DNA from 2 places in the Ferrimonas sp. YFM genome. Region 2 is predicted to be linked to the other one. Evidence: predicted binding sites of a transcription regulator. Region 2 holds the regulator's gene; the other holds the start of a gene.
The links. Region 2 encodes LexA, which represses DNA repair genes until DNA is damaged. Its sites were predicted from a motif close to TACTGTATNNNNATACAGTA; they were not measured.
Positions count from the first base shown of each region.

Region 1: the regulator LexA is predicted to act here: its motif matches at 3,120-3,139, upstream of dinB (DNA polymerase IV).

Region 1 covers NZ_AP027368.1:3,707,847-3,723,815, reverse strand. The annotation lists gene QUE41_RS17175 (FAD:protein FMN transferase) at 1-399, shown strand, start outside; gene nqrM ((Na+)-NQR maturation NqrM) at 396-620, shown strand; gene QUE41_RS17165 (methyl-accepting chemotaxis protein) at 1,034-3,037, shown strand; gene dinB (DNA polymerase IV) at 3,151-4,200, shown strand; gene QUE41_RS17155 (hypothetical protein) at 4,457-4,864, shown strand; gene QUE41_RS17150 (aminoacyl-histidine dipeptidase) at 4,941-6,398, opposite strand; gene QUE41_RS17145 (M17 family metallopeptidase) at 6,518-8,038, shown strand; gene QUE41_RS17140 (alcohol dehydrogenase family protein) at 8,096-9,187, opposite strand; gene QUE41_RS17135 (LysR family transcriptional regulator) at 9,311-10,171, shown strand; gene QUE41_RS17130 (NCS2 family permease) at 11,450-12,739, shown strand; gene proB (glutamate 5-kinase) at 12,868-13,986, shown strand; gene QUE41_RS17120 (glutamate-5-semialdehyde dehydrogenase) at 13,983-15,230, shown strand; gene QUE41_RS17115 (hypothetical protein) at 15,290-15,969, shown strand, end outside; gene QUE41_RS17110 (U32 family peptidase) at 15,876-15,969, opposite strand, start outside.
Region 2 covers NZ_AP027368.1:172,088-188,056, forward strand. The annotation lists gene QUE41_RS00825 (LysR family transcriptional regulator) at 1-546, opposite strand, end outside; gene QUE41_RS00830 (tRNA-uridine aminocarboxypropyltransferase) at 530-1,273, opposite strand; gene QUE41_RS00835 (aromatic amino acid transporter) at 1,276-2,511, opposite strand; gene plsB (glycerol-3-phosphate 1-O-acyltransferase PlsB) at 2,567-4,951, opposite strand; gene lexA (transcriptional repressor LexA) at 5,163-5,783, shown strand; gene QUE41_RS00850 (SulA-like leucine-rich domain-containing protein) at 5,783-6,232, shown strand; partial or broken gene coxB (cytochrome c oxidase subunit II) at 6,620-7,732, shown strand; gene ctaD (cytochrome c oxidase subunit I) at 7,758-9,371, shown strand; gene QUE41_RS00865 (cytochrome c oxidase assembly protein) at 9,371-9,919, shown strand; gene QUE41_RS00870 (cytochrome c oxidase subunit 3) at 9,924-10,796, shown strand; gene QUE41_RS00875 (DUF2909 domain-containing protein) at 10,809-11,024, opposite strand; gene QUE41_RS00880 (SURF1 family protein) at 11,065-11,784, shown strand; gene QUE41_RS00885 (redox-active disulfide-containing membrane protein) at 11,833-12,366, shown strand; gene QUE41_RS00890 (COX15/CtaA family protein) at 12,375-13,361, shown strand; gene cyoE (heme o synthase) at 13,355-14,260, shown strand; gene QUE41_RS00900 (SCO family protein) at 14,257-14,880, shown strand; gene QUE41_RS00905 (alpha/beta hydrolase) at 14,946-15,932, shown strand; gene QUE41_RS00910 (polysaccharide deacetylase family protein) at 15,922-15,969, opposite strand, start outside.

The DNA.
Region 1 (15,969 bases), 1.1 Mb from region 2:
CCCGGAGACCAGCCCTGGCGCGTGGCCATCGAGCAGCCTGATCCCATGGGACGTGACGTGTTCAACGTGATTGAACCCGGTAACAAGGCGGTGGCCACCTCCGGGGATTACCGGAACTTCTTCGAGGAGGACGGTGAGCAGTTCTCTCACATCATCGATCCGGCCACCGGCCGACCGGTGAACCACCATGTGGTGTCGGCGACGGTGATCACCGATACTTGTATGACCGCCGACGGCCTGGCCACGGCGATGATGGTGATGGGTGTGGACAAGGGCCTGGCCCTGGCGCAGCAGCGTGATCTGGCGGTGATGCTGATTGAGCGCAGCGAGGGCCAGTTCAAGGTGCACTACAGCCCAGCCTTCGAGCAGTACCTGGAGAGCAAGGAGACGCAGTCATGAACACCTTTATCGCCACCTTTTTCCTGATGGTGTCCCTGGTGGGGCTGATGGCCATCGGCTATATCATCAAGCGCAAAACCATCAGCGGCTCCTGTGGTGGCCTGGGGTCCGTCGGCGTCGACAAGGCCTGTGACTGCCCTGAGCCCTGCGATCGCCGTAAGAAGAAGATGGCCGACGAGGCCCGTCGCCAGAAACTGATGGAGCAGCAGCGAATTCTCTGACCGCTGCTTCCTGCAATTCTCAGCGGGCTCCCTGTGGGGAGCCCGTTTTTGTATCCTCCCCTGCCTGCCGATAACCCTGGTGTTTCCCCTCAAGCGGACAAAAGCCGCCATAGGACGTTTTATTCTCACCGACGCCTTTTATAAATTTTGTTTATTTACAGAAAGTTATAACGATACTTTTATATATTTCGCTGCCTGTTTTTTCCTGTCAGTATGCTGAATCAGGTTTGATTGGGTGGACTTTGCGCCGGGTTGTGGCGATTGCTGCTGCTGGTGGGGTCCCAGCCAGTGAAACTGAGCGTTTGCCGGCTCAGATCTGGTGCCCTCCATGAGAGCTTGTATCATCTTCAGTTTGGGTAATTTTGGCCGATAAGCAAAATACCTAGGGAAAAACAATAATTTCAGGGAACATCATGGATTGGTTCAGAGCCTCTTTAACCCGTCAGCTGGTGGGCTCCATCGGCGGCGCCCTTTTTCTGATTCTTACACTGATGACCATCTATCAGGTCAACCAAACCCGTCAGGCCACCCGGCTGCAGGTGAGCCATGAGGTCAGCCAACTGGTGTCCGATAAGGCCGGCAAAATAGCTGCCTTTTTCGAGGCCAAGGGGGCCATCGTCCACTCGGTGTTTGCCAGTCCCCAGGTGCAGCGCTTCTTTGCCGAGTACGATGACCGGGGCGGTGACCTGAGTGGCTTCGCCGACTACCCGCAGGTGACTCGCTACTTTCGCCATTTCTCCGATAAAGACGGCACCATCAAGAGTCTGTTTTTCGGCAGTGACGCCACCCACGAGTATTTCGATCTCAATGGGCGCTATTCAGACGATCCCAACTACTACACCAGCAAACGCCCTTGGTGGGGCGAGGCATTGGCCAAGAATCGTCTCTACGTCACCGAGCCGGCGGTGGACGCCAACGATGGTTCGGTATCGGCCACGGTGAAGCAGACGGTGTACGACGCCAATGGCCGGTTTCTGGGCATCGGCGGCATGGACATCCTCATCTCCACCATCGGCGAGACCCTGCTCTCCCAGGTGACCTACCAGGAGCAGGGGCAGGCGTTCCTGGTGACCGGCGATGGCAAGCTGGTGTTCTTCCCACTGTTTTCCGACGCATTCCCGCCCGGTTCCCTGTTGAGTGAGGTGGACAACCAGTTCGGTGCCACGCAAGGTTTTGCCACCCTGGCCAGGGAGATACTGGCCCAGGCCGAGGGACAGGGTGAAGTGAGCCTACAGGGCCAGGATCAGTTGGTGGTGTGGCAGCCGGTGGACAGCGAGTTTCCCCAGGTGCACTGGAAACTGGGGTTGCTGCTGCCGACGGACGTGGTGGGCGCCCGGGTGGCCGAAGAGGCCTGGGCGACCGGAACCGTGTCGGTGTTACTGACCCTGTTGATCTCGGCGGTGGTGTGGTTGCTGCTGTTGCCGTTTAAGTCGCAGATCCGCCGGCTGGTGGCCGCCATGGAGGCGATCGCCCAGGGGGATGGGGACCTCAGTCAGCGAATCAATCTGAAGCGTCAGGATGAGCTGGGGCAGCTGGGGCGGGCATTCAATCAGTTTGCGGACCGGGTTCACCAGCTGGTGAACCAGAGCAAGGGGCTGACGGAGTCGGTGTCCCACAGCAGCGCCCTGGCCTCCGAGATCTGGGGGGAAACCCTGAGCTCCATGTCCGCCCAGAAAGGGGAGGTGGAGCAGGCGTCTACGGCCACCAGTCAGATGGCACAGACCAGCGCCGAGATGGCCAGCCAGGCGGAACAGGTGGCGTCTCACGCCGACCTGGTGCATCAACAGATGGGACAGGCCGGCTTGGCCATGGGAGAGGGTAAGGAGTCCCTGGCCCAGTTGGCAGGCCAGATGCAGGAGTCCAGTGAACTGGTGTCCCGGTTGCGGCAGAACGCCGATCAGATTGGTGAGGTGCTCAACGTGATTCGCACCATCGCCGAGCAGACCAACCTGCTGGCGCTCAATGCGGCCATTGAGGCGGCCCGGGCCGGGGAGCAGGGACGGGGCTTTGCCGTGGTGGCGGATGAGGTGCGCTCCCTGGCTTCCAAGACCCAGGACTCCACCGCCAACATCCAGACCATCATCGCCGGGCTGCAGCAGGCCAGCATCGAAGCGGAGCAGGCGATGACCCAAAGCTGTGAGCAGTTGCAACAGAGTCAGCAGCGCAGCGATCAGATTGTCGATACCCTGGATCAGGCCGGCCAGGCGGTGGCCGGGATTCAGCAGCAGGTGCAGGAGATGACCCAGGCCATCGCCCAGCAGGCCGGAGTGGCCGAGGAGATTGCCGCCAGGGTGACCCGGGTGAACAGCCTCTCCGACGATGCGGTCTCCCGGGGCGACCAGCTGGAGCGCAGCCTGGAGGAGCTGGTGGAAGGCGGCAGCCAGTTGGCTCAGGGGCTGAATCGTTACCAGGTCTAGTCCGGAGCTCACACCATGGGACAAGGCGCCGGTTGGCGCCTTTTTTGATCTTTGGGCTTTTGGCCCTGGGGTGATATGATTTAACTGTCTATATATACAGTATTGGTGTGCGGGTGCAGCGCAAGATCATTCATATCGATATGGACTGCTTCTTTGCCGCGGTGGAGATGCGGGACAACCCCCAGTTGCGGGACAAGCCTATCGCCGTTGGCGGGCGGGCGTCCGGCCGTGGGGTGATCGCCACCTGCAACTATGCCGCCCGAGCCTTTGGGGTGCGCTCCGCCATGCCCACCCACAGGGCGCAGCAGCTGTGCCCGGATCTGGTGCTGGTGCCCCATCGCATGTCTGTGTACAAGTCGGTGTCTCAGCAGATCCACGCCATCTTTCGCAAGTACACCGAACTGGTGGAGCCCCTCTCCCTCGATGAAGCCTTCCTGGATGTGACCGGCAAGCCCCACTGCCAGGGCAGTGCCACCCGGATGGCCCAGGCGATACGGGGAGAGATCTTCGAGGCCACCGGATTGACCGCCTCCGCCGGCATCGCCCCCAACAAGTTTTTGGCCAAGGTGGCCTCAGATGAAAACAAACCCAATGGCCAGATGGTGATCCCGCCGGAGCGTACCGCCGAGTTTGCCGCCCGCCTGCCTCTGAAGAAGATCCCCGGGGTGGGGCCCAAGACCGCCGAGCGCCTTGCCCGTCGTGGCCTGCTTAAGGGAGAGGATGTCCTCAGCCTGTCGGAGGTGGAGCTGGAGTCGATGATGGGCAAGTTCGGACCGGTGCTGTGGCGCCGGTGTCGCGGCATAGACGATCGCCCGGTGGAGCCCAGCCGCATCCGCAAGTCCGTGGGGGTGGAAACCACCTTTGCCCGGGATCTGCCGGACCTGGCCGCTTGTGAACAGCAGCTCGACACCCTGTTGCCGGAGCTGGAGCGGCGCCTGAGTGCCAGCAAGCGCGGCATCAAAGGGCAGACGGTTAAATTGAAGTTTGCCGATTTCGAGCTGACCACGGTTACCCAGCAGAGTCAGCAACTGGACCCGGCGCTGTTCCGCGCCCTGATGGGCATCGCCTTTCGCCGGGGCAACGGACGCCAGGTCCGGTTGGTGGGGATCTCCGTGGAGCTGGCGGAGAACAAAGCCCTTCGTCAATTGCCCCTGCCTTTGTGACCGGAAGCTTGTTTGATCCCTGTCAAAACGATTAATAAAGCAACGAATTAATCTGGAGGTGAGCTTCCGAAAAACGTCCGCTAAAAACCCAGAGACGTTGGTGAAGCGGTTAGCCAGGTGTGTCCACTCTTTCTACCCCCAGACACTGCCATCCTGGCTTGGTGCAGAGCCTGACCCCCTATCGGCCATCTGGCCACTCAGCCTCTGCCGTCAGCCGGTGACCAGCAATCCGCCGGCGCAAGGAAGGAGGTTAAGGATGAGAACCTTTGCCAAACAACTGTGCCTGGCTGCGGGTCTGATGACCCTGGTTGCCGGCGTCTGCTATGGCCTGGGCTATGGCTTCTACCAACACAAACCCCTGCGCGATGCAGATTACTTCAGCCTCTATATCGGGGATAAGACCTTTTGTCGCACCGTAAACTACTACGACGACAAAGGGGATCAGAAGAAGGTGACCGCCCTGCTCAGCTACGCAGAGGAGAACGCCATGAGCTATCTGATGCGCCGATTCGGCAAGGACAAGGGTTCGGCCATCGTCAAGGCGTGCCAGGTGGAACGTCACGAGGCGCTGAAAGCCAGTTGCCGAACCAATCCGGATGACCAGGTGGAGCTGGTGGTGTTGGAGCTGAATAAGCCCCTGGTGAAACAGCAGAAGCTGATTTAGCGGGCAGCAAATAACGAAATGGGCATAAAAAAGCCGTCCTTCGGGACGGCTTCTCTTTTGGGAGACCCGGCGGCGCTTAGCGGTTGGGGACCGCTTTGAGCACTTCGGTCAGCAGTTGCCAGTACTTCTCCACGGTGGCGATCTCCACCTTCTCATCGGGAGAGTGGGGGAAGCGGATGGTGGGGCCGATGGAGACCATGTCCAGCTTGGGGTAGGGCTTTTTGAACAGGCCGCACTCCAGACCGGCGTGGATCACCATGATGTTGGGCAGGGCACCAAACTTCTGCTGGTAGGTTTCGCGCACCACCTGCATGACGGGGGAGGCGGCGTCGGGTTTCCAGCCAGGATAGGCGCCGGAGAGGCCCAGTTCGGCGCCGGAGAGTTGAGCCAGGGCGCTCAGCATGTTTTCCACCATCTCCCGGCCGCTGTCGATGGTGGAGCGGATCAGGCAGAGCACCTCCACCTTGTCGGCGTCCGTGGTGACCACACCCATGTTCAGGGAGGTCTCGACCACGCCATCGAACTCATCGCTCATGCGGATCACCCCGTTGGGGGCGCTGTGCATCAGGGCCACCAGCTTCTGCTGATCGGCGGCGGCGAACACCTGGGCTGGCGCCTGGGCGCTGTTCAGGGTCAGGGACAGGCCGGGTTCCACGGCGGCCAGCTCGTTTTCCAGAATGGCACGGTAGTCGCCGATGCGCTGCTCCAGCTGGGCCAGGTTGGCCTGGGGCAGGCTGACGGTCATCCAGGCCTCCCGCGGGATGGCGTTGCGCAGAGAGCCGCCTCGCAGCTCGGACAGGCGCAGCCCCAGCTCCTCGCCATGGCCAAACAGGAAACGGGCCAGCAGCTTGTTGGCGTTGCCCCGGCCAAGGTGGATGTCACAGCCGGAGTGGCCCCCTTTGAGGCCGGTCAGGGCGATCTCAACCGTTGCCATCCCCTTTGGCAGGGCGTCACGGGCCACCGCCAGGGTCAGGGCCGCATCCACGCCGCCGGCGCAGCCCATGTACACCTCACCCTCCTCCTCGGAGTCGGTGTTGATCAGGATGTCGCCGCTGAGCACGCCCGCTTCCAGGCCGAAGGCACCGGTCATGCCCGCTTCTTCGTCGATGGTCAGCAGCACCTCGATGGGGCCATGCTCCAGATCGTCCGCTTCCACCACCGCCAGGGCGGAAGCCATGCCGATGCCGTTGTCGGCACCCAGGGTGGTGCCCTCGGCGGTGACCCAGTCGCCGTCGATGTAGGCGCGGATGGGATCGGAGCCAAAGTCATGGTCGGTGTCGGAGTTCTTCTGAGGCACCATATCCAGATGAGCCTGGAGGATCACCCCTTTGCGCTTCTCGAAGCCGGCGGTGGCGGGCTTGCGGATAATCAGGTTGCCCACCTGATCCAGCAGAGTCTCCAGGTCCCGTGACTGGGCCCAGGCCTGGATGTGGTCTCGCAGGGCAATCTCCTGCTTGGAGGGATGGGGGATAGAGCAGATGGTTTCAAACCAGCGCCACAGGGGCTGTGGGCTGAGGGAGCTGATTGGCTGCACGAGCGGGTACTCCTGTATTCGCCTTATATTAATGTGCGGTCAGTCTACCACAGCCTGATTAAGGCAACGTGCTATAGTGGCCGGACAAGGATTTCCCCGTGTAAAAGGAAGAGAACATCATGGCACAAGTGGAATTTTTTACTCCAGCCGAGGACGCCCAGTTTGGCGAAGGTGGCTGGGATGCGGTGCTGGTGGTCAGCCAGGATTTTACCCTGGACGCCAACCCTGAGCTGAGTCAGCTGGTGGCTCATGCGGCGTCGGTGGATCAGCGCATCGGCAAGGAACCCACCCTGCTGCTGGCGCCGGGATTGGCGGGGGGACGGTTGATTCTGGCGCCCACCGGCGACATCAGCGATGACTATGAGGATGTTCGCCGGATCTATGAGGCGGCGGAAGAGGGCGCCAAGATGGCGTTTCGCTCCGGTGCCCGAGCCATCCTGCTGCTGCTGGACCTGCCTGGCGGCGATCCCCGTTACCTGAATGCCCCTGAGGTGGCCGCCCTGGGCTGTGGCCAGGGGCTGTACCTGAACCCGGATGTGGAGGATCAGCCCCAGGTGCGCATTGGCCTGATGAATGGCCAGGATGTGGCCCGCCTCAATGCGTTGGAAGCGGGCCGGGTGGCCGCCCGGGATCTGTGCGGTGGCGATCCCGAGCAGATGGCGCCTCCGGCCTTTGCCGATTACTGTGTCAGTCTGTTTGCCGAGGAGCCGGTGGAGCTGACGGTGGTCGATGACCAGGAGCAGCTGATGAGAGAGTACCCTCTGCTCAGTGCCGTCTCCCGCACCAGCTTCGCCGTGGCCCGTCATGCCGCCCGGGTGGTTCGGGTGGAGTACAACCCGGAAGGCGAGGTGCACCAGACCTGGCTGATCGCCGGCAAGGGGGTGACCTTCGATACCGGCGGAGCCGATCTTAAGGTGGGCGGCGCCATGGCCGGCATGAGCCGGGACAAGGGCGGTGCGGCGGCAACGGCGGGCTTTATGAAGACGGTGGCCATGCTCAGACCCAAAGGCATTCGCATCATCGCCGAGCTGGGTCTGGTGCGCAACGCCTTGGGCAGCGACGCCTTCGTGCCCGATGAGATCATCACCTCCCACGCCGGGGCCCGGGTGCGCATCGGCAACACCGATGCCGAGGGACGGTTGGTGCTGGCGGACCTGTTGTCACACCTGCGTCAGGACGCTCAGGAGGCGGTGTCGCCCAGGGTGTTCTCCATCGCCACACTGACCGGGCACGTAGTGCGCGCTTACGGCCCCTACACCGGGGTGGTGGAGAACAGCGTTGCCCGGCGGGGTCAGCAGGGGCAGCTGATGCAGCAGATTGGTGAGCGCTGGGGCGAGCCGGTGGAGATCTCCACCCTGCGTCGTGAGGATTTCGCCCAGGTGGCGGGCCGCAGTGAGTCAGAGGACCTGCTCTCCTCCAACAACGGCGCCTCGGTGAACATCAGCCGCGGTCATCAGTTTCCCCAGGCGTTCCTGCTCAAGGCTTCCGGGCTGGATAAGCACCAGCTGGCCAGTGACCAGCCCATCCCCTACCTGCATCTGGACATCGCCGCCGCGGCGGTGGAGAAGCGGGACCCGCTCTATGGCAAGCCCACAGCCCGTCCTGTGGCCACCCTGCTGGCGATGATGGAGGAGCTGTAATCCCCAAAGAGTCGGAGGCCTGCGGGCCTCCCTGTCTCCTGGGCCTTCGGCATGGGATCAGGGGATCAGCACCAGCTTGCCCACATGTTGTTTGCTAAGGAACGCTTCCTGAGCCTGATGGATTTCGGACAGGGGGTAGGTGTTGGCGACCTGGGGAAGCAGTTCCCCCGCCTCTATATAGCGCAGCAGATTTTCGAACACCTCCCTGGGCTGTGCGGTGCAGCCGAGCAGGGTCAGGTCTTTGAGATACAGGGTGCGCACGTCCAACTCTACCAGGGGACCGGCAATGGCGCCGGCAACCGCATAGCGTCCTCCGGGTTTCAGCCCCTCAAGCAGAGTCGCGAACTCCGGGCCGGCCACCAGATCCACCACCACATCCAGGCTGTTTCCTTCGAGCTGTTCGGCCAGGGGCTGCTCTCTGCAGATGATCCCAGCCGCGCCCAGCTTGAGCAGGGCGGGCCCCTTGTGGGCGGAGGTGACGGCCCACACCTCGGCGCCGCGGCGCACCGCCAGCTGCATGGCGGCGCAGCCGACACCACCGGATGCGCCGGTGATCAGCACCCGCTCCCCGGCCCGGACCCTGGCCCGGTGCAGCATGTTCTCCGCCGTGGAATAGGCACAAGGGAAGGAGGCCAGCTCGGCGTCGCTCAGGGGGCTGTCTATTTTATAGGCTTCTGACGCACGGCACAGGGCGTACTCGGCAAAGGCGCCATCGCACTCCGAGCCCCAGGTGATCAGGTGGCTGCCATCAGCCGTCAGAGGATCCTGCATGGGGCGCACCAGCACCCGCTCGCCGACTCGCTTGGGGTCGACCCGCTCGCCGACCGCGAGAATCTCACCACAGCCATCGGCGCCCTGAATCCGTGGAAACTGCAAAGGCGTGCCGGACCAGGTGCCATCGGCGCCGGAGAGGCCTTCGAAGCCAATGTCTCCCCCGGCGCTGGTGGCCTGGGAGACCTCCTTGGAGTACCAGGCGATGCGGGTATTGATGTCGGTGTTGTTGATGCCTGCGGCCCCGATGCGGATCAGCACCTCCCCGGGGCCGGGCCTGGGAACGGGCAGGTCCCGTCGATATTGCAGCCTGTCCAGGCCACCGTGGCCAGTGAGCAGCACACCGCTCATGGTGCAGGGAAGGGGGGAGTCAGTCATAAAACCAGGCCTGGGTAAGCAATCGTTGAGATTAAGCCTAGGTGGCCTGCTATGATTTAGACAAACGAATTGTTCTGTATCATTGTTTAGCTTTTCTAAATGATGTGGTAATCAGGAGAGAAGATGGACGTATCGCAACCGAATGCCAGGGCGCTGCTGGACATGGAGCAGCTGAAGACCTTCTTGACGGTGGTACACAGTGGCGGGCTTAAGCCGGCGGCGGCCAGGGTGTGCCGTTCTCAGGGGGCGGTGAGTATGCAGCTGAAAAAGCTGGAAGCGCATCTGGGCACCAGATTGATGACCCGCACCAATCAGGGAATCCAGCTGACGCCGGCGGGTGAGACATTGAAGGAGTACGCTCAGCGGTTGGTGGATCTCAATGCCGCCACCCTCTCTGCCATAGGTCAGCCTCAGTTAACCGGGGCGCTGAGAATGGGCATCCCCAGTGACTATTTGCCGGCTCTGCTGCAGAGAGTCGTGGTGGCCCTGGCTCAGCACTTCCCAAAGCTTCAGCTCAGCGTCTTCTGTCGAAGAAGCCGGGAGTTGCAGTCGATGCTGGCGCTGGGCGAGCTGGATATGGCCATCGTCTCCGGATGTGCCTCTGCCGCTCAGGGCACTGAGCTGTGGCGCGAGGAGTTTGTCTGGTCAGGACGTGTATCCGTGGAGACAGGTCCGGCTCCGGTGGCGCTGTTCAGCGACGACTGCATTGTTCGCGATTGGGCGCTGGCCGATCTCAGGGAGTTAAAGATAGACCATCGACAGGTGCTCTCAACGCCGGACATGAACAATCTGTTGTCAGCAGTGGATGGCGGTTTTGCCTATGCTCTGGTCCCCCGTTCCGATGTGCAGTGGGAGGCAACGGCGCCTTTTGCCGATGTTGGCGCCAGATGGTTGTCTGTCAACCTGGTGCATCGACCCGGTTTGCAGGGGGAGTTGGTGAGTCGTATTGAGGAGTTGCTGATGAGTCAGGTGCGTCAGACCTGATCTGGACTGACCGTTTCCTTGACTGAGCAGGTAGGATGTTGAGCTTTTTCCTTAGAAAAAACGTGATCTGCGCAGGGGTGTTTGCGGCTGCCTGTGCGTGATGTTGGAAATTTCAGCAAAGGTGAGATCTGGGTCTCGCTCCTGCAGGCCATATCAATTGGTTATCATGTAATAAACTTTCAGAAATCGGCTTTTTTTCAAAAAAGATCACGATAAAGCTTGTAATAAAATTACATATCGGTATTATAGCAACTGTCGGGAGGCAACTCCCCCTAGTAAGGACCGAGTTGGTCTTCATCGTCTCAAAGGTTGAGACGTGAGTTTCTCCAAGGAATCGAGACCGCTGTGCCAAGGAACCGCACCACTTGTACTAGGTGTTAGCAACTTTATCGGAGAAAAGATTATGAACTACCCATTCGGTTATGACGTTACCCTGTACGGCTCCTGGTCCCAAGGCCAGTGGAACGCCACCAGCATCTACTACGCTGGCAAGAAGTAACGTTCGGCGGCACGCCCGCCACCTGCCTCGATGAGGCAAAGCGTCTCCAAGGAACCGAGTGCTGTGCCAGGGAACCGCACCACTAATTGACAATCAGTGTTAGCAACTTTAGGAGAACACCCTATGAATACCCAGTTTGAATACCAAGTCCGCCTGTACGGCACCTGGTCTGCTACCGACTGGAACGCATCTGCGCTCTACTACGCCGGTTAAGCAATCCACTCTGGCGGCGGAGCCGCCCATGCCTCAAAGCGCTGAGGCAGCATACTCTCCAAGGAACTGAGTCGTTGTGCCAAGGAACTGCACATTATTTGTGTTTGCAACGAATTTAGGAGAATGCCTTATGAACGCCCCATTCGATTACTCTGTGAATCTGATTGGCAGCTGGGCTAGCGCCAGCTGGAATGCGACCGCGATCTACTACGCTCGCTAAGCATCAACCTCGTGTAATTTCATCAGTTATTGGACCCCATCTGTGTCGTCGGCCCCTTTGGCCGGCGGAGTAAGGCCGAACATTTGTCATCCTTTGCGCCGGTAACCTTGTTGCCGGCGTTTTTTTATCCCTTTTCTCTGCATATCCCATCGATTTTCGCCACCTTGAGTGACAGTCAGATCTGCTCACCGGGATCACATTCCTGAGCATTTTCGCAACAGTTTCATGCTCCTTTTACTCCCTTCCCTTGCTGAGGGGGGGGGAAATCCGCATAATTGCGCCGCATCTGCCCCAGGCAGAAACTCTGTACCCCAAAATATTAAAAAATTAAAAATTAGGACATCCTATGATGGAAAAGCTCTTCAAGCTGAAGGCTCATGGGACCAGTGTGCGCCAAGAGGTGATCGCTGGCCTGACGACCTTCCTGGCTATGGCTTATATTATCTTCGTGAACCCCTCCATGCTGGAAATGGCTGGCATGGACTCAGGGGCTGTGTTCGTCGCCACCTGTCTGGCAGCCGCCATCGGTTGCTTTATCATGGGCTTTGTCGCCAACTACCCCATCGCTCTGGCACCCGGTATGGGCCTGAACGCCTTCTTCACCTTCGTGGTGGTGGGCCAGATGGGCTACTCCTGGCAGACCGCCCTGGGAGCGGTGTTCCTCTCCGGTATCTGCTTCCTGCTGCTCTCCCTGTTCAAGGTGCGTGAGTGGATCGTCAACGCCATTCCCATGTCTCTGCGTCTGGGCATCGCTGCCGGTATCGGTCTGTTTCTTGCCTTTATCGGCCTGCAAGGTGCCGGCATCATCGTCGATAACCCGGCTACCTTGGTGTCTCTGGGCGATGTGACCAAATTCGAGAGCATCATGGCGATGTTCAGCTTCCTGCTGGTGATCACCCTGGTGCACTTCCGCAACAAGGCGGCGGTGCTGATCAGCATCCTGGTGGTCAGTGCCGTGGCGGTTCTGACCGGCAAGCAGGAGTTCACCGGCATCATGTCCGCGCCACCCTCCATCACTCCGACCCTGATGCAGATGGATCTGGCCGGTGCCCTGGATGTGGGCATGGTCTCCGTGGTGTTTGCCTTCCTGTTTGTGGATCTGTTCGACACCTCAGGTACCCTGATTGCCGTGGCTCAGCGCGGCAACCTGCTGGACGACCGCGGCCGTCTGCCCCGGCTGCCCAAGGCGCTGTTTGCTGACTCCACCGCCACCATCGCCGGTGCCATGCTGGGGACCTCCACCACCACCAGTTACGTTGAGAGCACCGCGGGTGTGGCCTCCGGTGGCCGTACCGGCCTGACCGCCGTGGTGGTGGGCCTGATGTTCGTTGCCTGTCTGCTGTTCTCCCCTCTGGCGGGCATGGTGCCAGCTTACGCCACCACCGGCGCCCTGCTGTATGTGGCGATCCTGATGATGTCCGGCCTGGTGGGCGTGGACTGGGAAGATCTGACCGAAGCGGCGCCTGTGGTTCTGACCACCCTGGTGATGCTGCTCAGCTACTCCATCTCTCACGGCATCGCCGTTGGCTTTATCAGCTACGCGGCCCTGAAGCTGATGACCGGCCGGGTGAAAGAGCTGAACCCGGCAGTACTGGTGCTGGCACTGGCCTTTGTCGTCAAATACGCCGTGCTATAAAAAGCCTGTATAAAAAAGCAACGTATCGTGATGGGCGTCCCCTTTGGGGGCGCCTTTTCTCGTTTTTAAGATGAGCTTTGATCTGGCCTGGGTTATAAAGGAGGGATGAATTTTTATCAGTGATTCCGATGTCTTCTCTCTCTGTTCCCTACAAGCGCGTGGTGGTCAAGCTGGGTACCAGTGTCCTGACCTCAGGCGGAAACAGCCTGGACCGGGCCCACATGGTGGAGCTGGTCCGGCAGATGGCCCGCCTCAAGCGCGGCGGCTGCGAAATCATTCTGGTGACCTCAGGTGCCATTGCCGCCGGCCGTGAACACCTGGGGCAGCCGGACCTGCCCACCAGTGTGGCCAGCAAACAGATGCTGGCGGCGGTGGGTCAGAGCCACCTGATGCAAACCTGGGAGCACCTGTTCAACCTGTTCGATATGCACGTCGGCCAGATGTTGCTGACCCGGGCCGATCTCAATGACCGGGAGCGTTACCTCAATGCCCGGGACACCCTCAACGCCCTGCTGGATTTTGGCATCATCCCGGTGGTGAACGAGAATGATGCGGTGGCCACCGCCGAGATCAAGGTGGGGGACAACGACAACCTCTCCGCCCTGGTGGCGATGCTGGCGGACGCCGACAAACTGATCCTGCTGACCGATCAGAGTGGCTTGTTTACCGCCGATCCCCGCTCCAACCCGGATGCGCAGCTGATCAGCGAGGTCAACCGCATCACCGATGAGCTGCGCAAGCTGGCCGGTGGCAGTGGCACCAATCTGGGCACCGGAGGCATGGCCACCAAGCTGCAGGCGGCGGATGTGGCCCAGCGGGCCGGGATCCAGGTGGCCATCGCCGCCGGACACAGCGAAGGGGTGATCGAGCGGCTGGTGCGGGGGGAGTCGGTCGGCACCCGATTCTGTGCCGATGAAGCGCCCTTGGATGCCCGTAAGCAGTGGCTGTTGGCGGCGCCAGCGGCCAGCGGCTGTTTGACCGTGGACGAGGGGGCGGTTCGCGCCCTGGTGGAGAAGGGATCCAGCCTGCTGCCCAAGGGGATCACCGCCATCGACGGACGCTTCGAGCGCGGGGCGGCGGTCTCCATCTGCGACCCTAAGGGGCGAACCATAGGTCGAGGCATAGTGCGCTATGACCACATCAGCCTGACGCGCATCATCGGCTGCCATTCGGAGCAGATTGAGCAGCATCTGGGATTCAGCTACGGCACCGTGGCGGTGCATCGAAACGACTTGGTGATTCTATGACGACAGACTTACAACAGATGGGCCGTGACGCCCGTCGTGCCAGCTTTGCCCTGCTGAGTTTGGGCCGGGCCCAGAAAGATGCCCTGCTGCAGACCATCATCGAGCAGTTGCAGGCGCATCAGGCCACCATCCTTGAGGCCAACGCCGAGGATGTGAAGGAGGCCGAAGCCAACGGCATCAGTGGTGCCATGCTCGACCGTCTGCTGCTGACCCCGGAGCGGCTGACCGCCATCTGCGACGACATTCGTACCGTGATGGGCCTGCCGGATCCGGTCGGGGAGGATATCGACTCCAAGTTGCTGGAAAATGGCTTGCGCCTGAGCCGCCGCCGCATCCCTCTGGGGGTGCTGGGGGTGATCTACGAGGCGCGCCCCAATGTCACCATCGACGTGGCGGTACTGGCCCTTAAGACCGGCAATGCCGCCATCCTGCGTGGGGGCAAGGAGACCCTGCGCTCCAACCTGGCCCTGGTGGCGGTACTGCACCGGGCGCTGAAGGCCCACGGCCTGCCCAAAGCGGCCATCGGCCTAATTGCGGATCCGGACCGGGCCCTGGTGGCTCAGCTGCTGAAGCTGGACACCCACGTGGACATGATCATCCCCCGTGGTGGGGCTGGCCTGCATCAGCTGTGTAAGGAGCAAGCCACCATCCCGGTGATCACCGGCGGCATCGGCATCTGCCACCTGTTTGTGGACAGCAGCGCCGACCTGATGCGTGCCCTGGACGTGATTGAAAATGCCAAGGTGCAGCGCCCGACGGTGTGCAATGCCCTGGACACCCTGCTGGTGCATCAGGCCGTGGCCGCCGAGCTGTTGCCCAAGGTGAAATCCAGGCTGGCCCCTCAGGGGGTGACCCTCAAAGGCTGCGAGTCCAGCCGCTCACACATCGACATTGACGCCGCCGGCGAGGGCGATTTCGACCGCGAGTGGCTGTCTCTGACTCTGGGCATCAAGGTGGTGGCCGATGTGGATGAGGCCATTGAGCACATCCGCAGCCACTCCAGTGACCACTCCGAGTCGATCCTCACCCAGGATATGACCAACGCCAACTACTTTGCGGCCAGCATCAATTCGGCGGCGGTGTACGTCAATGCCAGCACCCGCTTTACCGACGGCAGCCAGTTTGGCCTGGGGGCCGAGGTGGCGGTAAGCACCCAGAAGCTGCATGCCCGCGGTCCCATGGGGCTGGAAGCCCTGACCACCTATAAGTGGTTGGCCGAAGGGGATTACCACATCCGCGGATAACTCTTTAAATGCCGGGTTAGTGTAGCTACACTAGCCCGGTTATCTATGCGGAAAAACCCATGAAATATCAGCATCGTCCTTTGGTTCGTCTCACCAATCGCATCGGCATCGCCGCCCTGGCTCTGCTGGTGTTGCCCTCTCTGGTGGCGGCCCTGGCGTTTCGTGGCGAAGCGGGTGAGCACTTCAGTTTTCTCAATCACAGCCTGTCTGAACTGGGCCGTTATGGTGAGACTTCGCCGATGGCGGTGATGGTCAATGGCGGGTTGTTCTTTGGCGGCTTGGCGCTGAGCCTGTCGTTTATCTTTTCTAACTGGCTGATTAACAGGAAATTCCGCTCGCCGTTGCTGGTGTGTGGGGTGCTGTTGAGTCTGTGTCTGTCCGGCTGCGGGCTGTTTCCGGTGAACGTGGGTAATTTGCACTCCAAGGCGATGATGGCCTTCTATGTGATGACCATCCTCTGTGCCCTGGTGTACTGCCGTTCCATCTTGATGGACAAGCCGCCGCGCTGGGGGGTGATTCCCGCGGTGGCGGCGGCGTCTCTGGCCACCACCCTGTTGTTGCGTCAGGATGCCCTGATGGTGTTGCAGGATCGCTACCCCTACGGCCTGTTTGGCGAAGTGCGTCCTACGATATGGTGGCCAGCCCTTACAGGCTGGCTGCTGCTGTTGTGCGTAACCCTGTGGCTGTTTTATGCCCTGGTATTGGTATTTCGCGACGCAGACGAGACGCCCCCCCTGGA
Region 2 (15,969 bases):
TATGGTGGTGGGGACCCCGGCCTGGCGCCAGTAGTCCGGACTGGCCACCAGCTTGGTGTCCAGCTGGCACAGGGGGCGGCACACCATGGAGCTGTCCTCCAGGCGACCAATCTGCAGCGCCAGGTCGATGCCACGGCCCACCAGATCCTCCACCGACTCCCCGATCAGCACCTCCAGCTTGACGCCGGGGTGCTGCAGCAGCATCTGCGCCAGGCAGTGGTGCAGGGGTTCGGCGTCCAGCACCGCCGGCACCTGAACTCTCAGAGTGCCCCGAATCTCCGCCGCCTGGTCGGCCATCTGCTGATCGGCTCGCTCCGCCTCATCCAGCAGCGGAGAGATCCGCTCCAGCAGCTGTCGTCCCTCATCGGTGAGAGACAGGCGTCGGGTGGTGCGATGCAGCAGGCGGACGCCGTAGTGCTCCTCCAGCTGGCGCACATGACCCGAGATCAGGGCGCGGGACAGATCCAGCGCCTCGGCGGCTGCGGCAAAGCTGCCCCGTTCCGCTACGGTGCGAAAGGTGAGCCATTGATCAAAGCGGTGTCGCATCCTGTTGCTCCCTCTGTTGGCAGGCGGCCAGACGATCAAATGCTTCGCCCTCGGTGGGCACTGGCAGCTGGTGCTTGCCGGCGTAGTAGTGGCTGGAGAACATCTGGAAGAAGGCGTCCATCACCTCGGCGGCATGGGCTTCCCCCGCCAGCTCCAGCACCATGGCGGCCACCTCGGCGGTGGCCAGCTGGTGATCGTGCACCGCTTCCCTGAGTTTGTAGTTGCTTAGATGCTCCGGATTGATGCTAAGCACCGGCATCTGCCTCAGGTAGGGGCTCTTGAAGTAGATCTTGCGTGCCTGGGCCCAGGTGGCGTCCAGCAGGACAAACAGTGGCCGCTTGCCCGATGGGCAGGGCCGCGGGGCCTCCACCACAGGCTGATCCTCCACATAGGCATCGGGAAACACCAGGTAGGGCTGCCAGCCGGGGTCGGCCAGGTAGTCCAGCAGCCGGGGATCCGGTTCGGTGCGGTCCCAGACGAAGGCGGCGGTGTCCGGCAGGATCTCGGCGATGAGGCGGCCGGTGTTGGTGGGCTTCATTGGTTCCTTGCGGTGCATGATCAGGCAGAACGCCGGATTCACCTGCTGAGGCTGACGGTAGTCGCAGACGCAGTGGGTCTGGGCGATCTGGCAGCGGGGGCAGCGCACTATGGTGGCGCCCCTGGACTGATAGGGCCTACTGGACTCGGCCACCAGCCTGGCCCGCAAGGTGAGTACCGCGTTCTCCATCGTCACTGTCCGAATACCGGCAATAGTTTCAGTTTACCGGCAATCTCACACAGGGCCACCGTCAGGCCGAAGGCCACCACCAGCCAGATGGCCCCCTGACCGCCCGGGGCACGGTAGTCACTCGCGGGATGAGTGCGGCGCACCGCCCGGGCCATCAGCGCCGGTACGATGGCGGCCCACAGGGTGGCGGCCAGGCCGGCAAAGCCGATGGCGTAGATAAAGCCGTGGGGCCAGGCCAGGGCCAGTAACAGTGGCGGCAGGAAGGTGATGGCGGCGGTTTTGCTGCGCCCCGAGACCGAGTTGTCGAAGCCAAACAGGTCGGCGATAAAGTCAAACAGGCCCAGGGTTACGCCCAGGAAGGAGCTGGCCACCGCCAGGTTGGCGAACAGTGAGAGCATGGTGCCCAGGCTGCCGCCGTCGTTGTGCTCCAGGGCGGCCACCAGATCCCCCATGTTGCCCCCGGCCTGGATCACCGGCAGCATCTGTTGCTGGCTGAGGTTGCCAAAGGTCAGGGTCAGCCACAGCAGGTAGATGGTGAACGCCAGACCGGTGCCCAGCAACAGGGCCAGGGCGATGCGCTTGGGCTGTTTGCCGTAGTACTTCACCAGGCTGGGGACATTGCCGTGGTAGCCGAAGGAGGCCAGCATGAAGGGCAGGGCCGCCAGGCCGAAAATGGCGTAGCTTTTGCCCTCCTCCTGGGCGGGGAACAGCTTGGTGGCTTCAATGCCCGGGGCCAGATCCAGGGTGGAGGCGGCGAAGGTGAGCAGCATGGCGCCGATCATGATGGTGCTGAGGCGATCCACCGCCGCAGCTCCCAGCCAGACGATGACTGCCAGAACTCCGGCGAAGCACAGGGCGGCCGGTTTGGCGCCGAGCTCCAGCCCCAGGGTGGCGGAGAGGCCGTGGCTGACGATGGAACTGCCACCGCTGATGTAGGCGTAGGTCAGGATGTAGAGCACGAAGGCGATGGAGATGCCGTTGGCCACCCGCCAGGGGCGGCCCAGGGTCTCACCCACCATGGAGTCAAAACTGGCGCCCACCGGGAAGTGCAGGTTGGTTTCCAGCACGAACAGGCCGGAGAGCAGCATGCACAGCCAAGCGAAGGCCAGCATCAGCAGGCTGTAGCCGTACCACATGCCGGCGCCGGTGACCGGTAGGGAAAACATGCCGGCACCCACTGTGGTGGCGGCGATGATCATGGCCCCGCCGAGAAGGCCGGGGGAGGAGCGGTGTGTCATTGGGATTCCAAACTCAAAAAGGGCCCCGCAGGGCCCTTGGATAACATAGTGGCGACTAGCCCGCCTGGCTGATGGAGGCGCGCATGCTGACCGGCAGCTGGGTCAGCACCAACTGGGCCAGCTCCTTGATCAGGTCGGTGTCCGGCGTGTCGCCGATGCAGCCCATCTCCTTCAGTCTCAGGGTCAGGGTGTTGAACACCTTCTTGTCGAAGAACTCAGGCGCACTGGTGCCGTGGAGCTTGCACAGACGCTCCGCCAGCTTGGTGGCTTCCTTCTCCAGGGAGCCCCGCTCGATGTGGGGCTCGGCCTGCAGCCTGGCAAGCAGGATGGCGTAGCGCTGCAGGGTCTCCTGACAGATGGCCGCCAGTTGCATCAGGCTGTTGCGCCGGCTCTCCACTATGGTCAGCTGGCCATGGTCGTCCTCAAGCAGGTGACCATGGTTGAGCAGTTCGTTGATCAGGGCGTGCAGATACTCATCCAGCTCGCCGTCCAGACCCATAAACAGCTCAGCCTGCAGCAGCGGGTAGAGCTTGTGGGCGTCTTCGATCAGCTGCTTGCGGCTGGGCTTGGCGCTCTTGACCACCAGCGAGGCCAGCAGGCTGGGCAGGATCATCAGGTGCAGGATGTTGTTGCGGTAGTAGGTCATGGTGACCGCCTGGTGGTCGGCGATGCTGACGATCTCACCCAGGTCATCCTGACTCAGCTGGAACTTCTCCAGGTCCAGCACGGTTTGCAGCACCTGCTTGCCATCCCCTTCGGTCAGGGTGGTGTAGGGGGTGTAGGGCACCGCCTGCAGCAGTTTCAGGTAGAAATCCAGCTGCTGCTCCAGGGTGGCCCGTGGCAAGGCGTGCTGCGGGGTGGCCAGCAGGGTGGTGGCGGTCAGGGTCACTGAACTGACGGCGGCGGCATCGTTGATGTTGCACATCAGCTGATTGGCCAGCTCGTTCACCGCCGGGGTCAGCCAGGGCTGACGCTGCTCAGGATCGTCCTGAGTATCCTCGCGCCAGTTGGGCACCTTGTCGTTGAGGAACTGATGCACGGTGATGGGCTGGCCAAAGTTGACGTAGCCTTCACCATAGTTGCGCAGCTTCTTGATGGCGGACAGCACCTGGCCCAGTCCCTCTTTCTCCTTCTTCTTACCCTTCAGCTCCTTGTGATAGGTGGATACCTCCATCACATGGTCATAGCCCAGGTAGATGGGCACCAGGGTCACCGGACGCTCGATGCCGCGCAGCACCGTCTGGATGGTCATGGCGATCATCCCGGTCTTGGGCGGCAGCAGGCGACCGGTACGGGAGCGGCCCCCTTCGCAGAAGTACTCGATGGAGTAGCCCCGGGCGAACAGCTGGTGCAGGTACTCGCGGAAGACGTCGGCGTACAACTTGTTACCGCGGAAGGAGCGGCGGATGAAGAAGGCACCGCCCTGGCGGAAGATGGGACCGGCAGGCCAGAAGTTCAGGTTCACTCCGGCAGCGATGTGCGGTGGCACCATCCCCTGTTGGTAGATGATGTAGGAGAGCAGCAGGTAATCCATGTGGCTGCGGTGGCAGGGCACGAACACGATCTCGTGACCATCCTGGGACAGCTGACGCACCTGCTCGGCACCGCGAACATTGATGCCGTTGTAGATCTTGTTCCACAGCCAGGAAAGGATGCGCTCACCGATGCGAATCAGGTTGCTGGAGTAGTCGGCGGCGATCTCCTCCAGGTATTCGGTGGCCTTCTCCCGGGCTTTCTCTTCGCTGATCCCCTTGCTCTTGGCCTCGTCGGCGACCGCTTGCTGCAGTCCCTTTGAGGCCAGCAGGCTGGCAAACAGGGCCTGGCGATCCGGCAGACGCGGGCCGGTGGCCACGGTGCGCTGACGACCGAAATGCACCCGGGCAACCCGGGCCAGCTTCTGGGCAATCCCCTCGTCGGTGCCGTGGTTGTCGGCCATGTAACGCAGTGACACGGGACGGGAGAAGCGGATGAAGCTATCCCGGCCCAGCATCATCAGGATAAAGAATTTGCGCAACCAGGTGGGGTGCTCCCGGTTCAGCAGGGTGGCGGAGACACTCTCCTCCTTGCCTGGGTCCCGGCCCCAGAACAGAGACACCGGCACCACCTGGGCGTCCAGGTCATCATAGGTGCGGTGCAGGCCCAGCAGCTTTTCGAAGCGGGCCATAAAGTCCGCTTTCTTGCGCGTGCCAAACAGGGGGGTGGCGCCGTTGAGCCACACCACCCGGCTCACCTTCTCTCCCTTGACCTCCAGGGGCTCAAGGGGACTGGGCAGGCCGCTGTTCAGACAGGCCTCATGCAGGGCCAGCAGATCAGAGTGGGATTCGTGGGCCATCACGTACACCAGGGGCCGCTTGGGATCGATATCCAGCTCAGAGATGGGGTCCTCGGGCACCAGGCGGGTGGTCACTACCGGCTTCTGCAGCCAGCGTGCACCCTGCATCCAGGGTGAAAGGTAGTCTTGAGTCACCGTTGAGTTCGCTTCTTGTTCTTCAATTGACGTAGATTCTACACCGAAAGCGCTCGGTACGGCAGTGGCTCAGATATTCAGTTGTCTCAAACTGTTCCGGAACTCCTGCCTGCAAATAACTGTTGAATTAATCGCCTACCTGTATATACTCACAGTGGTACTGTATAGATAAACAGGTAGAACTATGAAGCCGTTAACCCCAAGACAGAGCCAGGTGCTGGAGCTTATCCGCAGTCACATGCAGGAGACCGGCATGCCCCCCACCCGGGCCGAGATCGCCAAACGCTTGGGGTTCCGCAGTGCCAATGCCGCCGAGGAGCACCTCAAGGCCCTGGCCCGCAAACAGGTGATTGAGATTGTGCCCGGCACCTCCCGGGGCATCCGCCTGCTGGACAGCGGCCCTGAGCCGGAGCAGCTGGGTCTGCCCCTGATCGGTCAGGTGGCCGCCGGTGAGCCGATCCTGGCTCAACAGCATATCGAGCAGCACTGCCAGATGGATCCGGCCATGTTCCATCCCAGCGCCGACTTCCTGCTGAGGGTGCGCGGCGACTCCATGGTGGACATCGGCATCATGGATGGTGACCTGCTGGCGGTACACAGCCAGAAGGACGCCCGCAATGGCCAGGTGGTGGTGGCCAGAGTTGGAGAGGATGTGACGGTAAAACGCTTCGAACGTAAGGGTAACGTCGTCTATCTGCACGCAGAAAACCAAGAGTATCAACCCATAGTGGTCGACCTGGAGCAGGAGTACATGTGCATCGAGGGGCTGGCAGTGGGGGTGATTCGAAATGGAGGATTGCACTGATGAAAAGCCGCCAGGCAACACAATACCGCCACCCTGGCCTGTGGCAGGGAAGTTGGAATCATGGTGCCAGCCTGAACAAGCTGGAGGATGGCATCGAGACCTTGACCCGGCTCGCGCCGGAACTGGCTGAACTGAGCCGCAAAGAGCGCTGGCTGGTGCTGGTCAATCCGCCCGCCTTCGGCTGGAAGCGGATCCTGAAGGAGGCCGGTGTGGCCATGGATCGCATTTTGCTGGTGCGCTGCCAGGACGAGGTGGAGGGGCAGTGGGCCGTGGAGCAGGCCCTGAGCGGCCGCACCTGTTCTGCGGTGCTGGCCTGGTTGCCCACCATCGCCGCCCGTGACTGGCGACGCCTGGAGCTGGCCAGTCGCCGGGCCGATTGCTGTGGCTATCTGTTCCAGCCTCAACACCATCCCATGACTCCTGCCCTGGTCAGCAACTGGATCCACTGATTTTCGGGAAAAAGGGGGGCTTTAGGCTGTAATTAGCCCCAATCCCGATTTTTGAATCTAATTCGCCCCCTTCCTGCGATAATTCGCTCATTCTTTCATCTGCTTAGACTTATATTCCGACTTGGCCGGCATATAAGGTATTTCCTCTGTTTTGCCCTTCCATTGTTTCATTGAGTGCTATTCTTGATCTTGATCAAATGAGTTTGTCTCATTAGGTTAGGAAAAGACACGATCGCAGAATCGTGTGCGGCGGAGTGACTCCGGATTAAGCGGTTCCGCGGTATGCCCAAACCTATTGAGGGGGAGGGGAGCTTCATAGGGCTGTGAATTACTGTGCTGGCTCTCTTCTGGATATTGCAGGTTGCAATACACAGAGGAGCAGTATTTGTGAGACGTTACTTTTCGTTGGTGATCGGCCTGGTGCTGATGCCAACCCTGGCGCTGGCCACGGAATCAGACTACAACCTGACCCCCGGGGTGACCGCCATCAGCGAGCAGGTCTACGGCCTGCATATGACCATCTTCTACATCTGCTGTGCCATTGCGGCGGTGGTGTTCGGCATCATGCTTTACTCGCTGATCCGACACCGCAAGTCCAAGGGGGCAGTGCCTGCCAATTTCCATGAAAGCACCAAGGTTGAGGTGCTGTGGACGGTGATCCCTTTCATCATCCTGATCGTCATGGCGGTCCCGGCCACCAAGACCCTGGTGGCCATGGAGGACCCCAGTGCGTCGGATCTCACCATCCAGGTGACCGGTTCCCAATGGAAGTGGCACTACAAGTACTTCGACAAGGGCGTGGAGTTCTTCAGCCTGATGTCCACCCCTCAGGAGCAGATTAAGAACGCCGAAGCCAAGGGGGAAAACTACCTGCTGGAGGTGGACAAGCCCCTGGTGATTCCTGCCAATCGCAAGGTACGCTTCCTGATGACCTCCGACGATGTGATTCACTCCTGGTGGGTGCCCGCCTTCGCGGTGAAAAAAGACGCCAACCCGGGTTTCATCAACGAGGCCTGGACCAAGGTGGATAAGCCTGGCACCTACCGAGGTCAGTGTGCCGAACTCTGTGGCAAGGACCACGGCTTCATGCCTGTGGTGGTGGAGGTGTTGCCCGAAGCGGAGTTCGACATCTGGCTGGCGGAGCAGCAGGACTCGGCGGCGGCGGCGGCCCAGGCGGAGACCGCGGCCCTGACCGAGACCCTGACTATGGAGGAGTCCATGGTCCTGGGGGAGCAGGTCTATCTCTCCCGCTGCGCTGCCTGCCACATGCCTAATGGTGCCGGACTCCAGGGGGTGTTCCCGGCACTGAAGGACAGCCCCATCGCCCTGGGCGATCCCAAACCCCATATCGACATCGTGGTGCACGGAAAACCGGGCACCGCCATGCAGGCGTTCGCGGCTCAGCTGACCAATAAGGAGCTGGCGGCGGTGGTGACCTATGAGAGAAACGCCTGGGGCAACAACGTAGGCGACGTGATTCAGGCGGCGGATGTGGCTGCCTCCAAGGGACAGTGAGGGCAGGCCAATGACTTTAGCAACGCGAGAGAATCAGGCCGACGTCGGCCACATCGAGACCCCTGAACAGGAGCACCATCATGCCCCCCGTCGGGGATTGAAGCGCTGGTTGCTGACCACCAATCACAAGGAGATCGGTACCCTCTATCTGTGGTTCAGCTTCACCATGTTCCTGGTGGGCGGGGCCATGGCCATGGTGATCCGGGCGGAGTTGTTTCAGCCCGGCTTGCAGCTGGTGGAACCCAACTTCTTTAACCAGATGACCACGGTACACGGCCTGGTGATGGTGTTTGGCGCCGTGATGCCCGCCTTCACCGGCCTGGCCAACTGGATGATCCCCATGATGATTGGGGCGCCGGACATGGCCCTGCCCAGGCTGAATAACTGGAGCTTCTGGATCCTGCCTTTCGCCTTCGCCATGCTGCTGGGCAGCTTGTTTATGGAGGGGGGCGGTCCCGCCTTCGGCTGGACCTTCTATGCACCGTTGTCTACCACCTTCAGCGGCGACTCCACCGCCCTGTTTGTGTTCTCGGTGCACATCATGGGGATCAGCTCCATCATGGGGGCAATCAACGTCATCGTTACCATAGTCAACCTGCGGGCACCGGGGATGACCTACATGAAGATGCCCCTGTTTGTCTGGACCTGGCTGATCACCGCTTTTTTGCTGATCGCGGTGATGCCGGTGCTGGCGGGGGCGGTGACCATGGTGCTCACCGACAAGTACTTCGGCACCAGCTTCTTTGACGCGGCCGGGGGGGGGGATCCTGTGCTGTTCCAGCACATCTTCTGGTTCTTCGGTCACCCCGAGGTGTACATCATGATCCTGCCGGCCTTCGGCATAATCTCGGCCATTGTGCCGGCCTTCAGCCGCAAACGGCTGTTTGGCTATGCCTCCATGGTGTACGCCACCGCCTCTATCGCCCTGCTCTCCTTCATCGTTTGGGCACACCACATGTTTACCACAGGGATGCCGGTGGCGGCGGAGCTGTTCTTCATGTACTGCACCATGCTGATCTCGGTGCCCACTGGGGTGAAGGTGTTCAACTGGGTGGCCACCATGTGGCGAGGGGCCATCAGCTTTGAGGCGCCGATGATGTTTGCCCTGGCCTTCATCGTGCTGTTTACCATAGGCGGCCTGTCTGGGCTGATGCTGGCGATTACGCCGGTGGACTTTCAGTACCACGACACCTACTTCGTGGTGGCTCACTTTCACTATGTGCTGGTCAGCGGCGCGGTGTTCTCCATCATGGCCGCCGCCTACTACTGGCTGCCCAAGTGGACCGGCCATATGTACAGTGAAACCCTGGCCAAGTGGCACTTCTGGTGCTCCATCATCTCGGTCAATCTGCTGTTCTTCCCCATGCACTTCCTGGGGCTGGCGGGGATGCCGAGACGGATTCCTGATTACGCCCTGCAGTTTGCCGACATCAACAAGATCGTCTCCATCGGCGGCTTTGCCTTCGGCCTGTCACAGCTGATCTTCCTGGCCCTGGTAATCAAGTGCATTCGTGGCGGTGACAAGGCCCCGGCCAAGCCCTGGGACGGCGCCGAAGGCCTGGAGTGGAGTGTGGCGTCGCCGGCACCGCTGCACACCTTCGATACCCCGCCCGAGGTGAAGTGATGGCTGGCCGAGACGCGAACCGCGCCCTGGTGACCCGGCTGCTGCTGGTCACCCTGGGGATGTTCGGCTTTGGTTTTGCCCTGGTGCCCCTCTACGACGTGTTCTGTGAGGTGACCGGCATCAATGGCAAAACCGGCGGCCCGGCCACGGCCCAGGTGTCGGGAGTCAACCGGGAGCGCCTGGTGACCGTGGAGTTTGTTACCTCGGTCCACAGCGCCATGCCCTGGGAGTTTGAGCCGGAGATCAACCGCATTCAGGTGCACCCCGGGGAGACCAAGCAGGTGGCCTTCCTGGCGCGCAACCTGTCCGGTGACGCGATCATCGGTCAGGCGATCCCTTCGGTGAGCCCGGGCCAGGGGGCACTCTATTTCTCCAAGATCGAGTGCTTCTGTTTCAATCACCAGCCCCTGGGCGCGGGCGAACAGACCAAGATGCCGCTGCTGTTCTATCTGGATCCGGCACTGCCGGAGGAGATTCAGACCCTGACCCTGTCATACACCCTCTACAACGTCACCGACAAGGTGCAAGAGCGTGGCAAAGGAGTGTAATCCGATGAAGCACGAAAAGTACTATGTACCTGAACAGAGCTACTGGCCCATCGTGGGCGCAGTGGGGCTGTTTCTCATTGCCCTGGGGGCCGGCAACTATGTCGGGGGCCTGAAATCTGGTGACACCGGCATCTTTGGTTATGTACTGCTGTCCGGGATTGCGGTGATTGTGGTGATGGTGGTGGGCTGGTTCCGTAACGTGATTGACGAGTCCATGGCCGGCCTCTACTCCAAGCAGATGGACCGCTCCTTCCGGCAGGGGATGTCCTGGTTCATCTTCTCCGAGGTGATGTTCTTCGCCGCCTTCTTCGGCGCCCTGTTTTACGCCCGGATGATTGCGGTGCCCTGGCTGGGGGGCGAGGGCAACAACGCCATGACCAATGAGGTGCTCTGGCCGGGGTTTGAAGCGATCTGGCCCCTGGAGACCACCCCGTCCGGGCAGACCACTCAAGCCATGGGCTGGCAGGGACTGCCGCTGTACAACACCCTGATCCTGCTGACCTCCTCCATTACTCTGCACTTTGCCCATCTGGGGCTGGAACAGAACCGGCGCAAGGCGCTCACCCTGTGGCTGGGGGGGACCATATTGCTGGGGCTGGCGTTTCTGGTGCTGCAGGCGGAGGAGTATGTGCACGCTTACCAGGAGATGAACCTGACCCTGAGCTCAGGGGTGTACGGCAACACCTTCTTCCTGCTGACCGGGTTCCACGGACTGCACGTGACCCTGGGGACCATCATGCTGCTGGTGATGTTCTTCCGGGTGGTCAAAGGCCACTTCACCCCGGAAAACCACTTTGGGTTCCAGGCCACCAGCTGGTACTGGCACTTTGTGGACGTGGTGTGGCTGATGCTGTTTGTGTTTGTCTACATCCTGTAAGCGCAGCGAAGATCAGTAGGGGCGGGGGTTGGGGGCGATCCAGCCTCCCATCATCGCCAGGATCAGCAGGATGATGACAAAGGCGGAGAGAGCCACCCGCCGTCCCAGGAAGTGGCTCATGGATTTAGGGGCGTCCTTGCTCCTGAGCATCATCACCAGGGCCCGGCCCAGGTTGAAGATGATGAACAGCAGCAGGGCGACGATCAGCAGTTTGATGGCGAGTTCCATGGCAGTGTCCCGTGGCAACCGCCCCGAGTGATGGAAGCGGATGATAAAGAAGGTCCTTGTTCCTCTGGTTACTTTGCTGACATTTTGCGCACTGGTCAAGCTGGGCTGGTGGCAACTGCAGCGGGCGGAGGAGAAGCGGGACCTGCTGGCTCAGATGGTCCAGAACGGCCGGGTGGCGCTGCGTTGGGAACAGCTCAGTGACGAGCCTGCCCTGACCGGGCGACCGCTGAACATCAGCGGTGTCCCCCGGACCGAGCACAGTCTGCTGCTGGATAACCGCACCCTGTCAGGTCGGGTGGGCTATCAATGGCTGCTGCCCCTGGAGGTGGTTCCGGGAGAACCCTGGCTGCTGCTGGACATGGGGTTTGTGCCATCAGGACGAGACAGGGCCGTGTTGCCTGAGTTGCCACAAGTGGCCCAGCAGCTGCAATTGGAGGGGCGGCTCTATCGCCCGGGGCACAACCCCCTGGCGAACCGGCTATTGCCGGAGCCCGGGGCGGTGACCCGAATTCAGGCGGTGAACTTTCAGGAGCTGTCCGCCTGGCTGGAGCGCCCGCTGCACCCCTGGTTGCTGTTTGTGGACCAACCTGCAGACCTGGGTTTCGAGCGACACTGGCGGCCGGTGACCCTGTCCCCGGAGCGGCATCAAGGCTATGCCATGCAGTGGTTCGGCCTAGCCTTGGCCTGGGTGGTGGTGGTGGCCCTGGTGTGGCGCCGCCCAACAACACGTGTTCAGGCACCCAACTCCATTGAGTCCTGAACTTAATCCGCCCTCAACCGACGATGGGCGACCAGTAGAGGAGAGCCTATGAACTCCCGAGCACCATTGATTCTATTGTTACTCGCCTTTGTGGTTCCGGTGGCGGCGGCCTACCTGGTGCTCAATCAGGGGTGGTATCAGGGAGGCAGTACCAACAAGGGGACCCTGCTGGACAGCCTCGATTATCAGGCCATGGCTCAGTCGAATCCGGCTGAGCGGCAGTGGCAACTGCTGACCCTGGTTCCTGCCCACTGCGATGCCCAATGTGAAGACCGACTGACGGCATTGCAACAGATCCATGTGGCTCTGGGGCGGGAGAAGACCCGGGTGGTGCCCGTACTCTATCTGCAACAGGGCCAGAGTGAGGCCACCCGTCTGCTCAGCGAACGAGGGTTCGCCACTGCCAAAGCCAATGAGCAGATCAGCCAGTGGCTCCAACGTTATCCCCTGGTGATTGTCGACCCTATGGGGCAGTGGGTCATGGGCTATGAGCCCGCCGAGGGGCGGGAGCAGCAGATTGCCCAGGGCAAGGCGCTGCTGACGGATCTGCGCAAGATGCTCAAGCTGTCCCGCATCGGATAGGAGGCAGGATGAATCGATTGATACTGGCCACCGCTCTCCTCGCCTTTACCGTGATTTTGGTGGGGGCCTTTACCCGCCTCACCGATGCCGGTCTGGGGTGCCCGGACTGGCCCGGGTGCTACGGTTTCCTGACGCCCACCGCGGCTCAGGCCAATGCGGATCTGGCCCTGAGTCGCTACCCGGACAGGCCGCTGGAGGTGGCCAAAGCCTGGGCCGAGATGGGCCACCGTTATGTGGCCTCCCTGCTCGGCCTGATGATCCTGGTGATTGCGGTCAAATGTTGGCGCACACATCAGCGGGGACATGGCCTGGCCCTGGCGGCCCTGGTGCTGTTTCAGGGGGCTCTGGGGATGTGGACGGTCACCCTCAACCTGATGCCTGTGGTGGTGATGGGCCACCTGCTTGGCGGCCTGACGCTGTTTTGCCTGCTGATTCTGCTGTGGCTCCGGCGTCGGCCCCATCTGCCGGCGGCCTTGCCCGCCCTGGCGGTGCCCGCAGCCCTGGCGCTGGTGGCGCTGGTAATGCAGATCGCCCTGGGGGGCTGGACCTCCGCCAACTACGCGGCGGTGGTCTGCACCACCCTGCCGGTGTGCGAAGGGAGCTGGTGGCAGAATTTGGATTTTGCCTCTGCGTTTCGCCTGATTCAGCCCCAGGCCGAAAGCTATGAGTTCGGCACCCTGGATTACGCGGCGCGAATGACCATTCATGTGACCCACAGGCTGTGGGCGGTGGTGACCGCGGCCCTGCTGTTCTATCTGGCCTGGCAGCTGATGCGTCGCCCGCTGTGGCGCCCTCTGGGGCTGGCTATCGCCCTGATGACCCTGCTGCAGGTTGGACTGGGTCTTGCCAATGTGCTGTTCCAACTGCCCCTGGCAGTGGCAGTGGCGCACAACGGTGGCGGCGCCCTGCTGGCGATGCTGCTGGTCAGTACCAATTATCTGCTGCGGGCCCGGGCCCCCAGTTCAAGCCCTGTGGGGGAGGAGGCGCCATGCTGAAGGCGATTGGATGGAGTAAGGGGCGTCAGGGGCTGGCGTGGCGGGATCTGCTAGAGATGACCAAGCCCAAGGTGGTGCTGTTGATGCTGGTTACTGCCCTGGTGGGCATGGCTCTGGCTTCTCCCGGGATGGTCTCCCCCAGGGTGCTGATCCTGGGGCTGAGCGGCATCGGCTTGATGGCCGGTGCGGCGGCGGCGGTCAATCACCTGCTGGATCGGCAGATCGATCTTAAGATGGCCCGGACCCACAAACGGCCGGTGGCCACCGGCCGGGTCTCGCCGTTTCAGGGGGGGATGTTTGCCCTGGTGATCGGCACCCTGGGGTTTGTGATCCTCTACGGCTTCATCAACCCGTTGACCGCCTGGCTGACCCTGGCCAGCCTGGTGGGCTATGCCCTGGTGTACACCGGCTTTCTCAAGCGGGCGACGCCGCAGAATATCGTCATAGGCGGGCTGGCGGGGGCCATGCCGCCGCTGCTGGGCTGGACCAGTGTTACCGGGGACCTCCATGGCCACGGCCTGCTGCTGGTGATCATCATCTTTACCTGGACGCCGCCCCACTTCTGGGCCCTGGCCATTCACCGCCGGGAAGAGTACGCCAAGGCCGACATCCCCATGCTGCCGGTGACCCATGGGGTGGAGTACACCAAGACCTCCATACTGCTCTATAGCTTCCTGCTGGTGATCGCCTGCATGTTGCCCGTTCTGGTGGGCATGAGCGGCGCCCTCTATCTGGCGGGCTCCACCATCCTGAGTCTGTGGTTCCTGGCCCGGGCCTGGCAGCTCAAGTTTGCCCCTAAGCCGGATTCGGCCATCAAGCTGTTCCTGCTCTCCATTTGGCAGTTGCTGGCGCTGTTTGTGCTGATTCTGGTGGATCACTATCTGGGGGTGGCACTGTGAGTCGCGCATTGACCCTGGCCATTGCCCTGGTGGCACTGGCTGCCGGAGCCATGCTGGCCCTGTGGAGCAGCAAGCCGCCCCAGGTCTCGGCCCTGTGGCTTCCCGAACCCAGACCCCTGGCTTCTTTTGAGCTGACCGATGACATGGGGCGCCCCTTCAACAACGACAGCCTCCAGGGGCAGTGGACCCTGCTGTTTATGGGGTTTACCTCCTGCCCAGATGTTTGTCCGGGCACCATGGCTCGTCTGGCATCCAGCTATGACGAGCTGTCCAAGGCGGTGCCGCTGCAGGTGGTGCTGCTGTCGGTGGACCCTCAGCGGGACTCCGCCGAGCGGCTGCACCAGTACGTGACCTACTTCAATCCGCAGTTTCGCGGCATCACCGGTCCCCACGATCAGCTGTATGGCCTGAGCCGCAGCATGGGCCTGGTGTACGCCATGGTGGAGAGCGACGGGGCGGACGGTTACTCGGTGGACCACAGCGCGGACATCGCCCTGATCAATCCCAGGGGAGAGCTGGAAGCCCTGTTCCGGCCCCAGGGGGAGCCCGGTGAACTCCGATTGGTCTCCATGGGGCACATCCGCGACGATCTGCCCAAGATCGCCGCCTATGGTGGCTAGTGGTTGAGTCCATCCTCCGGAGTGTGATGTACTGACTTAATCTTCAGTGGATACAAGGATGTATCATGTTGCGGCTCCTCCCTTTGCTGCTGCCCCTACTCCTGGGCGGCTGCGCCTCCCTGGTGGCCAACCAGATCACCGATTTTCCTGCGCCTCAGCCCGGTGAGGATGAGATGAGACTGGTCGAGATTGCCCAGCTTGAGTCTCAACGCTTTTGCGCGCCGAATCGCTGCCTGAGTTACCTCCGTACTCGAGCAGACTTTCCTGGGGCGAAGCAGCTAAAGGTCAAAGTCCAGGCGGCTGATGAAACTACAGACTATTTGACTCTGAAGTGGGACAGGGAACCCAACGCCAAAGGCACCATAGTGCTGCTCCACGGTTACCAGATGTACAAAGAGGCGATGGTCCTCAATGCGGCCTACTGGCGGTTTTTGGGTTATCAGGTGCTGGTGCCGGACCTGGGGGGCCATGGTCAGAGTGACGGCCCCTTCAGCTTCGGGGTAAAGGATGCCCGGCTGCTGAGCCAATGGCTGGATGCCCAGAAGGAGCTGGAGCAGCCGCTGTACCTGTTCGGTAACTCCATGGGCGCGGTGGCGGCCCTGCACCTGGCCAGTGTCCGCGAGGATGTGGCCGGGTTGATTTTCCAGGCGCCCATGCTGGATCTGGAGACCGGTGTTCGGGCGTATCAGCAGAGTTTTGCCAGTGCCCCCATGCGGCTGATCGACGACGAGGATCTCAAGGAGGGGGTAGGTTTGGCCCTGCAGAACCTGGGCCTTAGCCCGTCTCAGCTGAGCTTTCGGCAACTGATGGGAGACAGCTCACTTCCTGCCCTGATTCTGGCCTCGGACCAGGATCCCTTTGCCCCTTTCGGGGCCCTGCAGCCACTCCAGGACGATAGGGTTGAGGTGGTAAACCTCCCCGGCCAGGATCATCTGCAGATGGGACTCATCGGTCCCGGGCAGCATGGACCGATAAGTCGTTGGATGGCCCGTCAGCAACCCGGGCTCATGGTTCCGAAGCTGGTCGGCAGTCCAGAGCAGGCTACTCCTTAGGCCAGCTGCCGTCGGCCCTGGCCTGAACCCAGGGCTG